Regions from separate parts of the Massilia orientalis genome, predicted to be linked through region 2. Evidence: predicted binding sites of a transcription regulator. Region 2 holds the regulator's gene; the other holds the start of a gene.
What was found. Region 2 encodes sigma-54, which starts transcription at its own class of promoters, with help from an activator protein. Its sites were predicted from a motif close to TGGCANGNAANCTGCTTT; they were not measured.
Positions count from the first base shown of each region.

Region 1: QPK29_RS08615 (ammonium transporter) is a predicted target of sigma-54. The motif match lies at 5,755-5,772, and genes of this name have one in related genera.

Region 1 is NZ_JASNRB020000005.1:31,010-37,876, reverse strand. Features, by position in the region: gene hydA (dihydropyrimidinase) at 1-1,005, shown strand, start outside; gene QPK29_RS08625 (Zn-dependent hydrolase) at 1,146-2,417, shown strand; gene QPK29_RS08620 (MHYT domain-containing protein) at 2,516-4,492, shown strand; gene QPK29_RS08615 (ammonium transporter) at 4,506-5,711, opposite strand; gene QPK29_RS08610 (DUF885 domain-containing protein) at 5,932-6,867, shown strand, end outside.
Region 2 is NZ_JASNRB020000004.1:129,919-136,785, forward strand. Features, by position in the region: gene queF (NADPH-dependent 7-cyano-7-deazaguanine reductase QueF) at 1-9, shown strand, start outside; gene QPK29_RS06920 (PTS sugar transporter subunit IIA) at 344-826, shown strand; gene hprK (HPr(Ser) kinase/phosphatase) at 843-1,778, shown strand; gene rapZ (RNase adapter RapZ) at 1,850-2,713, shown strand; gene QPK29_RS06935 (SRPBCC family protein) at 2,730-3,182, opposite strand; gene QPK29_RS06940 (enoyl-CoA hydratase/isomerase family protein) at 3,179-4,255, opposite strand; gene hpf (ribosome hibernation-promoting factor, HPF/YfiA family) at 4,359-4,718, opposite strand; gene QPK29_RS06950 (RNA polymerase factor sigma-54) at 4,782-6,284, opposite strand; gene lptB (LPS export ABC transporter ATP-binding protein) at 6,287-6,867, opposite strand, start outside.

The sequences.
Region 1 (6,867 bases), on a different contig from region 2:
TGGGACGACACGGTGCACGAAGACATGGGCACGCTCGTCAAGCGCCACGGCGTGAACAGCTTCAAGCACTTCATGGCGTACAAGAACGCCATCATGGCCGACGACGAGACGCTGGTGAAAAGCTTCCGGCGCGCGCTCGAACTGGGCGCGATCCCGACCGTGCACGCGGAGAACGGAGAGCTGGTCTACCAGTTGCAGCGCGAACTGCTGGCGAAGGGCATCCGCGGGCCGGAAGCGCATCCGCTGTCGCGTCCTCCGGAAGTGGAGGCCGAAGCGGCCAACCGCGCGATCGCCATCGCGGGCGTGCTGGGCACGCCCGTGTACATCGTGCACGTGTCGTGCGCCGAATCGCTGGAGGCCATCACGCGCGCCCGCGCACGCGGCCAGCGCGTGTACGGCGAGGCGCTGGCGGGCCACCTCGTCATCGACGACAGCGTTCACCGCCACGCCGATCCCGAAGTCGCGCGCGCCTACGTGATGAGTCCCCCGTTCCGCTCCAGCCACCACCAGACGGCGCTGTGGCAAGGCCTCCAGGGCGGCAACCTGCACACGACGGCGACCGACCACTGCACGTTCTGCGCCGGCCAGAAGGGAATGGGCGCGGACGATTTCACGCGCATCCCCAACGGCTGCGGCGGCGTCGAGGAACGCATGGCCGTCGTGTGGGACGCGGGCGTGAATACGGGGCGTCTGACGCCCTCCGAATTCGTGCGCGTGACGTCGACCAATGCGGCCCAGATTTTTAATATTTATCCGCGCAAGGGTTCCGTGTCCGTGGGGGCGGATGCCGACGTCGTCGTGTGGGACCCGCAGGGGACGCGCACGCTGTCGGCCGCGACGCAGCATTCGAAGGGCGACTTCAACGTGTTCGAAGGGCGCACGGTGCGCGGGATTCCCACGCACACGGTGGCGGCCGGGAAGCTCGTGTATGCGGATGGCGACCTGCGCGCGGAACGGGGCGCGGGACGCTATGTGGAACGGCCTGCTTTCACCAGCACTATTTGAACGCTACGAACGTCATTCCCGCGGAAGCGGGAATCCATACTGAGCCTGCGCGCATTGTTGACGCCACCTGATCGCACACTTGGCATGGGTCCCCGCTTTCGCGAGGACGATGGTGATGCAAGCACCAACTGGAGAACACCATGAACGACCTGCGCATCAACGGCACCCGCCTCTGGAACGCCCTGATGGAACTGGCGCAAATCGGCGCCACCGAGAAGGGCGGCGTGAAGCGCCTCGCCCTGACGGACCTCGACCGCCAGGGCCGCGACCTCGTCGTGCAATGGGCGAAAGCGGAAGGCCTCGGCGTCACCGTAGATAAAATCGGCAACGTGTTCATGCGCCGCGTGGGCACGAATCCGAGCCTGCCCCCGGTCGTCACGGGCAGCCACATCGACACCCAGCCGACCGGCGGCAAGTTCGACGGCAACTACGGCGTGCTGGCCGGCCTCGAAGTCGTGCGCACGCTGAACGAGCGGGGCATCCGGACCGAGGCGCCGATCGAAGTCGCGTTCTGGACGAACGAAGAAGGCTCGCGCTTCGTGCCCGTGATGATGGGCTCCGGCGTGTTCTGCGGCGCATTCAGCCTGGAGACGGCGTATGCGGCGCGCGACGTCGACGGCAAATCCGTCGGCGAGGAACTCCAGAGGATCGGCTACCAGGGCGAGCAGACGCCGGGCGACCACCCGATCGGCGCCTACTTCGAAGCCCACATCGAGCAGGGCCCCGTGCTGGAGGACGCGAACAAGGTGATCGGCGTCGTGCCCGCCGTGATGGGCCTGTCGTGGTACGACTGCACCGTGACCGGGATGGAAGCGCACGCCGGCCCCACGCCGATGCATCTGCGGCGCGACGCGCTGCAGGTCGCGACGACCATCATGCGGGAGACGGTCGCCATCGCCAACCGCTACCCGCCGTACGGCCGCGGCACCGTCGGCATGGTCCAGGTGTTCCCCAACAGCCGCAACGTGATCCCCGGCCACGTCAAGTTCAGCATCGACCTGCGCAACGTCAGCGACGAGCTGCTGAACACGATGCACGGCGAGATCGAGGCGTTCGTCGAGCGCACGCGGCGCGAGACGGGCCTGGGCATCGACCTGCAGCGCGTGTCGTACTATCCGCCTTGCCCGTTCCACCCGGATTGCGTGGGCGCCGTGCGCGCCGCGACGGAACGGCTGGGCTATTCGACGATGGACGTGGTGTCCGGCGCCGGCCACGACGCGATCTATGTCGCGCGGCTGGCGCCCGCCGGCATGATCTTCGTGCCGTGCAAGGACGGCATCAGCCACAACGAGATCGAGGATGCCCAGCCCGGCCACCTGGAAGCCGGCTGCAACGTGCTGTTGCACGCGATGCTGGAACGGGCCGGCATCGTTTCCATGTCCGCGGCCGATGAGCTTGTTGCTCAAAAGTAACAACATGCAATTTGTTGTTACTATTCTGGCCGATCGCGCGCGCCGGTAGCATACTGTGGTCCGAAGCCGCCCGCCGGGCGGCACGCGTCTGACCGACGATGCTGACCGGATACTATGAAACCCCGCTCGTCCTGATTTCGATCCTCGTCGCGATCGTCGCGTCGTATTCCGCCCTCAGCCTCGCGGGCAGGGTGGCGGAAGCCGCCGGGCGGACGAAGTTCGCCTGGATGCTGGGCGGCGCGATCGCGATGGGCTCCGGGATCTGGGCCATGCACTTCGTCGGAATGCTGGCGTTTCGTCTCCCGATCCCGGTCGCCTACGACATCCCCATCACCCTCGTCTCGCTGGTGCTGCCGATCCTGGCGTCCGGCCTGGCGCTGTGGCAGGTGGGCCGCGCGAACCTGGGCCCGGTGCGCCTGGGCGTCAGTGCCGTCATCATGGGCGCCGGCATCAATGCGATGCATTACACGGGCATGGCCGCCATGCGCATGCAGCCCGGGATCGTGTACGACCCGCTGCTGTTCGCGCTCTCGGTACTGATCGCCGTGGGCGCGTCGGCGCTGGCGCTGTGGATCGCGTTCCGGCTGCGCCGCAGCACGCCGGACGTGTGGGTGCCGCGCATCGGCGCCGCCGTCGTGATGGGCTGCGCCATCGTCGGCATGCATTACACGGGCATGGCGGCCGCGAACTTCCCGGCCGACAGCGTGTGCATGGCCGCGCGCGTCGGCGTGCATCGCGACAGCCTCGCCACGCTCGTCGTGCTGGCCACGTTCTGCGTGCTGGGCCTGGCCCTCATCGCGTCCGTGTTCGACGCGCACCTGGAAGCGAACGCGCGCATCCTCGCCATGTCGCAGGCGACGGCGGCCGAGCGCCAGCACCTGCTGGAACGCGAGCGCGTCGCGCGCGACGAAGCCGAACGCCTGTCCGCACTGAAGGACGAATTCCTCGCCACCCTGTCGCACGAGCTGCGCACGCCGCTGAATGCCATCCTCGGCTGGGCCGGCATGCTGCAGCGGGGCGTGAAGGACGAGGCGACCATGAAACGCGCGCTGGAGACCATCGAGCGCAACGCGCGCGCCCAGGGCAAGCTGATCGACGACCTGCTCGACATGAGCCGCATCATTTCCGGCACCGTGCGGCTGGACGTGCAGACGGTCGACCCTTCCCGCATCATCGAGGCGGCGCTGGGCACCGTGCACCCGGCCGCCTCGGCCAAGATGATCGCCCTGCGCGCCGACCTGGGACGCGAGCCGGGCACGTTGCCGCTCGAAGTGCGCGCCGATCCGGGCCGGCTCCAGCAGGTGCTGTGGAATCTGCTGGCGAACGCGGTCAAGTTCACGCCGTCGGGCGGCAGCGTGCAGGTGCTGCTGGGGCGCGACGGCAACGACGCCGTGATCCGCGTGATCGATTCCGGCATCGGCATCGCGCCGGACTTCCTGCCGTACGTGTTCGACCGCTTCCGCCAGCAGGATGCGTCGATCTCGCGCCAGCACGGAGGCCTGGGATTGGGGTTGTCGATCGCGCGGCAGCTCGTCGAACTGCATGGCGGGACGATCGTCGTGGACAGCGCCGGCGTGCACGCGGGCACCACGTTCACGGTGCGCCTGCCGCTGGCGCGCCCGAGCGCCGTCACGGTGCCGGGAATGGGCGTGCTCCCGATGGCGCAGGCGGGCACGGACGACCTGGCCGACCTGACCGGCGTGCGGGTGCTGGTGATCGACGACGCGCCGGATACGCTCGACGTGCTGGAACAGATCCTGTCGTACAGCGGCGCCGCCACGATGACGGCGCCGGGCGCCAGCGCCGCGCTGGCCCTGCTGGAGCGCGAGGTGCCGGACGTGATCGTCAGCGACGTCGGCATGCCCGAAGTCGACGGCTTCGAACTGATGCGGCGCATCCGCCGGCGCGCGGCCACGGCGGACGTTCCCGCCATCGCGTTGACGGCGTTCACCCGCCAGGACGACCGCGCCAAGGCGCTGCAGGCCGGTTTTACCGATTATCTCGCCAAGCCCGTGGAGCCGGCGGCGCTGGCGGCCGCGATCCGGCGCCTCGTCGCCACCGCGCGCGAAGCGTGACGGGACGATCAGCTTATTGGAACGTGGTTTCGCGTTCCGGCGTGGCGCTGATGCGGTGGATGGCCAGGTCGGCCCCGTCGAATTCCTGTTCGGCGTCCAGGCGCAGCCCGACGGTCGCCTTCAACAACCCGTAGACGATGATGCCGCCGATGCCGGCGATGGCGACACCCAGCAGGGTGCCGACGATCTGCGACGCGAGCGACACGCCGCCCAGGCCCCCCAGCGCCTGGCTGCCGAAGATGCCGGCCGCGATGCCGCCCCACGCGCCGCACAGGCCGTGCAGGGGCCACACGCCCAGCACGTCGTCGATCTTCCAGCGGTTCTGCGCCAGCGTGAACATCACGACGAAGATCGCGCCCGCGATCGCGCCCGTCACGAGCGCGCCCATCGGATGCATCAGGTCCGATCCCGCGCACACGGCGACGAGGCCGGCCAGCGGACCGTTGTAGACAAAGCCCGGGTCGTTCTTGCCCAGCACGAAGGCGGTCAGGGTGCCGCCCGTGAGGGCCATCAGCGAGTTGACGGCGACGAGGCCATTCATCTTGTCCAGCGTCTGTGCGCTCATCACGTTGAAGCCGAACCAGCCGACCGTGAGGATCCACGCGCCCAGCGCGAGGAACGGGATGTTCGACGGCGGGTGCGCCGAGATGCGGCCATCCTTGGTGTAGCGGCCGCGGCGCGCGCCCAGCAGCAGCACGGCCGGCAGCGCGGCCCAGCCGCCGACGGCGTGCACGACGACGGAGCCGGCGAAGTCGTGGAACGGCGCGCCGAATGCGGAGGCAAGCCAGTCCTGGATGCCGAAGCGATTGTTCCAGGCGATGCCTTCGAACAGCGGATAGACGAAGCCCACGAGCAGGGCGGTGGCGGCCATCTGCGGGTGGAACTTGGCGCGCTCGGCGATCCCGCCCGAGATGATGGCGGGGATCGCGGCGGCGAACGTCAGCAGGAAGAAGAACTTCACCAGTTCGTAGCCGTTCTTGGCGACCAGGGTGCTCGTGGCGCCCATGAAGTGGATGCCGTAGGCGATGCCATAGCCGACGAAGAAGTAGGCGATGGTGGAAACGGCGAAGTCGATCAGGATTTTTACCAGCGCGTTGACCTGGTTCTTGCGGCGTACCGTGCCCAATTCCAGGAAGGCGAAGCCGGCGTGCATCGCCAGGATCATGATCCCGCCGAGCAAGATGAAGAGCGCGTCCGCTCCGCTTTTGAATGCATCCATGCGTACTCCAAAAAAGTGCAAGTTGGTCTGATTGCACTTCTGGGTAGCAATAAACGTTCCAATTTGGTGAAGAGGCGCACTCCCAGTGGGCATGCCCGATGGGTTGCCCCGCAAGCGTGCACGGGCACCGTCGCGGTGCGTATTTGCGCCAAAATGGGGAGGTGTGGTCGATCCGGCAATCGTAGTATGCTGTCAAGCAACAACCTCACAAAGGAGACCCATGAACCGCACTCTCAATGCCGCCATCCTCGCGGCTTTGCTGTCGGCCGGCGCACCTATCCTGTCCGCCCACGCCGCAACGACCCAGACGTCCCCCGCCGCTTCGTCCGCCGAACGCCAGGTCGACCGCATCGCTGCCCGCTTCTACGATGCGCGCGCCCGGTTCGACCCGATGCTGTACGCGACCGCGAACGGCGACAGCCGCTACGACGACCAGATCGGCATGGCGATCGACCCGAAGGTCCGCGCCCGCTACTTCGCGCAGAACCACAGGCTGCTGGACGACCTGCAGAAGATCGACAAGACGCACCTGTCGGAGAAGGCGCGCCTGAACTACGACATCCTCGCTTTCGAGATCCGCGCCCAGCTCGACCTCGCGCGCTTCCCCGAGCACCTGCTGCCGCTGAACCATTTCGACAACATCCCGAGCAACCTGGCGAACTACGCGAGCGGCATGGGCTCGCAGCCGCTGGCGACGCCGGCCCAGTACCGCGCGTACCTGTCGCGCCTGGAGCAGCTGCCGGCATGGATCGACCAGGCCATCGCCAACATGAAGGAAGGCGTCAAGAAGGGCGTCGTGCAGCCGAAGGCGATCACGGCCAAGATGCTGCCGCAGTTCCGCCAGCTGGCCGCGACCGATCCGGAAGCGAGCATCTTCTACACGCCCATCAAGAACCTGCCGGCCGGGTTCTCCGACGCCGATAGAAAATCGCTCACGGCCGGCTACCGCCAGGCCGCACAAAGGATCGACGCCGCGCTCGCGCGCCTGAACACCTACCTCGAGAAGGACTACCTGCCCGCGGGCCGCACGACGGCCGGCTATGGCGCGTTGCCGGACGGCGCCGCGTGGTACCAGGCCCGCATCCGCAACAACACGAACCTCGACCTGACGCCGGCGGAGATCCACGCATTGGGCGAGAAGGAAGTGGCGCGCATC
Region 2 (6,867 bases):
CGCCAATGAACAATGCGGATGGGTGATTTTTGATCGTTCGTCCCCATCTACAGTGTACGTTTCCGGCGACATCCTTCACGATGTTTCCGGATGTGTAAAACGGCAACCAAGCGCTAGAAAAATCGGTAAAAGAGGCCCCGGGAAGACGTTTCATGCGTGAAACCCGGGATTTCGTGGCGGAAATTGCGCTCGCCGGATAGCCGGATACGGGATCCTTGTGCAAAGGTTTGCGGCAGGGATCACACAGGCATCGGACGGCGTGCAAAATCGAATTACACGGCCATAAAACAGGCCTATAATTCCCGCTCGCAAGCACCCAGGTGCACCGCAATAGAAGCGTGTTATGACTAATCTAAGCAAAATCCTCTCGCTCGAGAACGTGCAGCTGGACATCGAAGTGTCGAGCAAGAAGCGCGCCTTCGAGCAGGCCGGCCTGATCTTCGAGAACAACTGCGGCATCGCCCGCTCCACCGTGTCGGACAACCTGTTCGCGCGCGAGCGTCTCGGGTCCACCGGACTCGGTCATGGCGTCGCCGTGCCGCATGGCCGCATCAAGGGCAGCAAAAGCCTCAAATCGCCGCTGGCCGCGTTCGTGCGCCTGGCCGAGCCGATCCCGTTCGAATCGCCGGACGGCCAGCCCGTGAAGCTGCTCTTTTTCCTGCTGATCCCGGACCACGTCACGCAACAGCACCTGGAAATCCTGTCGGAGATCGCGGAACTGTTTTCGGATGAGGCAATCCGCACGGCCTTGAGCACGGACACGGATCCGAAGTCCGTCTACGAACGCATCATCAACTGGCAACCGAGCCTGCAAGCCCTCGGCTGACCTTGCGAAAGCGACCATGCTGCAATCCCCGCTGACCATCCAACGGCTGTATGACGACAACCGCGACAGCCTGCAACTGGGCTGGTTCGCCGGATTTCCGGGCGGAGAACGCCAGATCTCCGGCGACGCCGTCTCCGCCGCGGACCAGGTCGGCCACCTGAACCTGATCCACCCGGGCCGCATGCAGGTGTTCGGTCACCAGGAACTGAATTACTACCAGCGCCTGAAATCCGGGTCGCGCAGCCACCTGATCGGCGAACTGATCGCGGGCGGTCCGCCGGCGCTGTTCATCGCCCAGGGTCTCGACACCCCGCCGGACATCCTCGCCATCTGCGACGAACAGAACATCCCGCTGTTCTCGACGCCGCTGCCGGCCGCGCAGGTCATCGACTACCTGCGCGTGTACCTGTCGAAGAAGCTGGCGCAGCGCGTCATCATGCACGGCGTGTTCATGGACGTGCTGGGCGTCGGCGTGCTGATCACGGGCGACTCGGGCCTCGGCAAGAGCGAGCTGGGCCTGGAACTGATCTCGCGCTCGCACGGTCTCGTCGCCGACGATGCCGTCGAATTCTCGCGCATCGCCCCGAACATGATCGAGGGCCGCTGCCCGCCGCTGCTGCAGAACCTGCTCGAAGTACGCGGCCTGGGCCTGCTGGACATCAAGGCGATCTTCGGCGAGACGGCGGTGCGCCGCAAGATGCGCCTCAAATTGATCGTCCACCTCGTCAAACGGGGCGCGCTGGACGAGGAAGTCGAACGCCTGCCCTTCCACTTCCCCACCGAGGACGTGCTGGGCCTGCCGATCCGCAAAGTGGTCATTCCCGTCGCGGCCGGCCGCAACATCGCGGTGCTGCTGGAAGCTGCGGTGCGCAATACGATCCTGCAGCTGCGCGGGATCGATACGCTGCAGGAGTTCATGGAAAGGCAAAGACAGGCGATGAGCAGCGACTGACGCTGTTGCAAATACCTCATCCATAAGCCTTGTGCGATGCGGCAAAGACTTGCCGATGCTATCATCGCGCCATGCGCATCCTACTCATCACCGGTATCTCGGGCTCCGGTAAATCCGTCGCCCTGAACGTCCTCGAAGACGCTGGCTACTATTGCGTCGACAACCTGCCCCCCGCCCTGCTGCCGGCGCTCGTCGGCAGTATCGAAGGCGACGAAACCAGGCGCATCGCCGTCGCCGTCGATGCGCGCAGCGCGGAGTCCCTGGCCGAACTGCCGACGACGGTCGCTGCGCTGCGGGAGGAAGGCCACCAGGTCAAGGTGATCTTCCTGACGGCCAGCACGCACTCGCTCGTGGCCCGTTTTTCCGAGACGCGCCGCAGCCACCCGCTGTCGCACGAACTGCGTCCGGGCGAGAACCCGGCGTCGCGCCGCACGCTGATCGAATGCATTTCGGAAGAACGCGACCGGCTGGGGCAGATCGAGAAGATGGGCCACGTGATCGACACGTCCGAACTGTCGGCCAACAAGCTGCGCGCGTGGATCAAGGAACTGGCCGAGGTCACCTACGCGCCGCTGACGCTGTATTTCGAATCGTTCGCATTCAAGCGCGGCGTGCCGCTCGATGCCGACTTCGTGTTCGACGTGCGCGCCGTGCCGAATCCGTATTACGACCTCACCTTGCGCCCGCTGAACGGCAGGGACGCTCCCGTGATCGCCTTCCTCGACGCCCAGCCGCAGGCGGCCGAGCTGCTGTCCGACATCCGCGCGTTCATCGCCAAGTGGCTGCCGTCGTTCAAGAAGGACAACCGCAGCTATCTCACCGTGGCCGTCGGTTGCACGGGCGGCCAGCACCGCTCCGTGTACATGGCGGAACGGCTCGGCGCGTATTTCAGCGACACGGAACGGGTCGTCGTGCGCCACCGCGAGCAGCCCTGATACGGCCAACGCGAATTCAGCCGGTGCCGAAGCGCCGGCGCAGCCGCGCATGGCGATGGCGGAACAACAGCGCCACGCTCGCGCGCGCGAGCACGCGCGGCAGCAGGCGCGAACGGAACGCCAGGTTGTCGACGACCCGCGTGCCCCGCGCCGACGGCGCGACGATGCGCTCGTGCTGCCAGAACGCCATCGACAGCATCGGCGAGCGCTCCAAAAAACGTCGGCCCGGCTCGAGTTCGACGAGCGTGAGGCCGCTCCGGTCGATGGGCAGCACGCGCAACAACAACAGCCAGCTGCGGCACAGGCGCTGTCCCGGCACGACATCCCCCGGCAGCGTCCGCATCCCGCGCGGGAACGTCATGCGCAGCAGCGGCGTCATCTCGTCGGCGATGCCCTCGACGGACGTGACCCGGCGCCACACCGTGTCCGGCGCGGCAGCCAGCTCGGATTCGAAGCGCAGCGCGATCACAAATCGCGGAGTGGATGCGCGTGCCCGGGCCAGACGGGCGCGAAGAACCACGCGACCATCTCCGGCGTGACCGCATCGAGCGTGGGCGGATTCCAACGCGGCGCATTGTCCTTGTCGATCACGAGCGCGCGCACGCCTTCGAGCACTTCGCCGTGTTCGAACGTGCGGCGCACGAGCGAGCGCTCCATGCGCAGGCAGTCCGCCACGCCAAGCGCTTCCCCGCGCACGAGCATCTCGCGCGTCACGGACATCATCAGCGGCGAGCGCTGGCGCAGCGTGGCCAGCGTCTTTTGCGCGAACGGGCTCGCATCCGTCTCAAGCGACGCCATCACGGCCGCGACGGAGTCCGCGCCGAAATGGCGGTCGATCGCGCCGCGCTGCGCTTCCAGTTCGCTCGCGCCAGCCGGGAACGGCGCGGCGAACGCGCGGATCGCGGCGGGCAGTTGCGCGCCCGGCGTCGTCTCGATCAGCGCGCGCAGCGCATCCAGCTGCGCGCCCGGCACGAACACGTCGGCCAGGCCGACGTAGATCGCATCGGCCGCGCCGATGGTCACGCCCGTCACGCCGAGATAGTGGCCCAGGCGGCCCGGTGCATGCGACAGGAAATGACTGCCGCCCACGTCCGGGAACAGCCCGATGTTCACCTCGGGCATGGCGATCTTCGAGCGCTCCGTCACGATGCGCAGGCCGCAATCCGGCCCGCCCTGCGCGATACCCATCCCGCCGCCCATCACGACGCCATCCATCAGCGCAATGTACGGCTTCGGATAGAAGTGAATGAGGTGGTTGAGCGCGTATTCTTCGGTGAAGAAATCTTCCAGCAGCGGGCTACCGGTCTGCGGCGTGGCTTTGCCGGCCTCGTGGAAAAAGCGGATGTCGCCGCCGGCGCACAAGGCCTTTTCGCTGCTGCTCCCGATGACGACGGCGTCGATGCCGGCGTCATTACGCCAGGCGAGCAGCGTGGCGGTGAGCGCGCGGACCATGTCCAGCGACAGCGAGTTCAGCGCCTTTGGGCGGTCCAGGGTGATGATGCCGGTGCGGTTGGCAACCCGCGTCAGAACGTGTGCAGTCATGTCTCGTTGTTATCGAATAATCAGACCAGCATTGTAGCGCCCATAAAAAGCGAAAAGGGCGCCGATGCGCCCTTTACTCCTTGGTGCTACCGCACGCGTGGCATTACGCCGTGGCGGGCTCCTCCTCGCCACCTTCGGACATGCGCTTGATACACGCGTTGTCATGATCCTTGAGCATTTGCTTGTACTTGACGACCTGGCGGTCCAGGCGGTCCATCAGCATGTCGATCGCGGCGTATAGATCGTGCGCGGCACTGGCGACATGGACGATCTTGCCCGCGAGACGCAGGTTGATCTCGGCTTTCTGGCGTTTTTCTTTCTCGGTGAGATTGTCGATGCAGAGGATGACATGGGAGTCGATCACTTGATCGAAATGACGGGTGATGCGTTCGAGCTTGTTCTGTACGTATTCTCGGATGGCTGGAGTTACATCGAGATGATGTCCGCTGATTGTGAGATTCATACACACTCCTTTGAAGATGCACTGCCTGCCGTGCGCGCATCTAGCGCAATGGGACAGTGTTTGTTACAAGGATTTGCGGAGACTGACGGGCGGGATTTTCAGCGCCTCACGGTATTTTGCGACCGTGCGTCGCGCGATGACCATTCCCTGTTCCCCTAGCATCTCCGCGATCTTGCTATCGGATAATGGATTCTTGGGGTCTTCTGCTCCTGTGAGTTGTACGATGAGGGCCCGTATTGCCGTCGACGATGCTTCGCCTCCCGCTTCGGTGGCAACGTGACTCCCGAAGAAATACTTCAACTCGAACATGCCGTGCGGGGTCAGCATATATTTCTGAGTTGTGACTCGAGAAATTGTGCTCTCGTGTAGACCTAGTGTATCAGCTATCTCACGTAAAACAAGGGGCCGCATCGCGACTGCGCCATGGGAAAAAAAGTTGCGCTGGCGATCGACAATTGCTTGGGCTACACGCAGGATCGTGTCGAAGCGCTGGCGCATGTTCTTGATGAGCCACTTGGCTTCCTGCAACTGCGCGTTCATCTGTGTTTCCGATTTGCCCTGCTTCATCAGCGACGCGTACAGGCTGTTCACGCGCAGGCGCGGCATCACTTCCGGATTCAGCAGCACGCTCCAGCCATCCTTGGCGCGGCGCACGATCACGTCGGGCACGACGAAGTCCGACACGTCCGACGCGAACGCCGCGCCCGGATGCGGATTGCACTGGCGGATGACGGCCTGGGCTTCGCGCAGGTCTTCGTCGTCGCAATCGAGCGCCTTCTTCAGCTTGTTGAATTCGCGCTGCGCGAACCACGTCAGGTATTTTTCGACGATGACGAGCGCCATGCGCCGCGTCACCATCGGCACGCCGGGCATGCGGCGGATCTGCAGCGCCAGGCACTCGGCCGCGCTGCGCGCGCCCACGCCGGGCGGGTCCATGCTCTGCACCATGGCGAGCGCCGTGCGCAATTCGTCGAACTCGATCTCGAGTTCTTCCGGCAGGCGCGCGTAGATGTCTTCCAGCGGTTCTTCCAGGTAGCCGTTGTCGTCGAGCGCATCGACGACGAGTTCCACGAGCGCGCAGTCGCGCGCCGCGCAGCACGTCAGGCGCACCTGTTCCATCAAATGCTCGCGCAGGGTGACGGGGCTCGCTTCCAGCTGCGGGCGGCCGTCCTCGTCCTCGCCGCCGCTCCCGCTGCTGCGGCCGTATTCGCCCCAGTCCTCGCCGCCTTCGCCGCCGCTTTCTCCGCCCTCGCCGCCGGCGTCATTCGCTTCGCCATTGGCGTTCTCGGCGGGCGCGCTGCCGCCTTCCTCGCCGTTGCCCTGCGCGGCCGGCGCCTCGCTTGCCTGCGATGACGCCGGGGCGCTGTTGATAGCGCCGTCGGCCAGCAACCGCACGGAGCGGTCGAGCGGATCGTCGAGCCGTTCGAGCAGCGGGTTCTCGCTCAGGACCTGCTCGATTTCCTGGTGCAGCTCGAGCGTGGACAACTGCAGCAGGCGGATCGATTGCTGCAGTTGCGGCGTCAGTGCAAGGTGCTGTGAGGTCTTGAGTTGCAGCGTCTGTTTCATGACTACATTCGGAAGTGTTCGCCCAGGTAGACGCGGCGTACCGATTCGTTGGCGATGATGTCGTCGGGACGGCCCGACGCCAGCACCGCGCCCTGGTTGATGATGTAGGCGCGGTCGCAGATGCCCAGCGTCTCGCGCACATTATGGTCCGTGATCAGCACGCCGATGCCGCGCTCCTTCAGGAAGCGCACGATGCGTTGGATCTCGATCACCGCGATTGGATCCACGCCGGCGAACGGTTCGTCCAGCAGCACGAAGCGCGGATTGGTCGCGAGCGCGCGCGCGATCTCCACCCGGCGGCGTTCGCCACCGGACAGCGACAGCGCCGGGCTCTCGCGCAGCTTCTCGATCTGCAGCTCGGTCAGCAGCTCGTCGAGACGTTCGGTGATGCGCGCCTTGGTAAGCGACTTGCCGTTCTCGCGCTGCAATTCCAGCACGGCGCGGATGTTCTCTTCCACCGTCAGCTTGCGGAACACGGACGCTTCCTGCGGCAGGTACGACAGCCCGAGCAGCGCGCGCCGGTGGATCGGCAGGCTCGTGATGTCGGTGCCGTTGATGTCGATGCTGCCGGCGTCCGACGGCA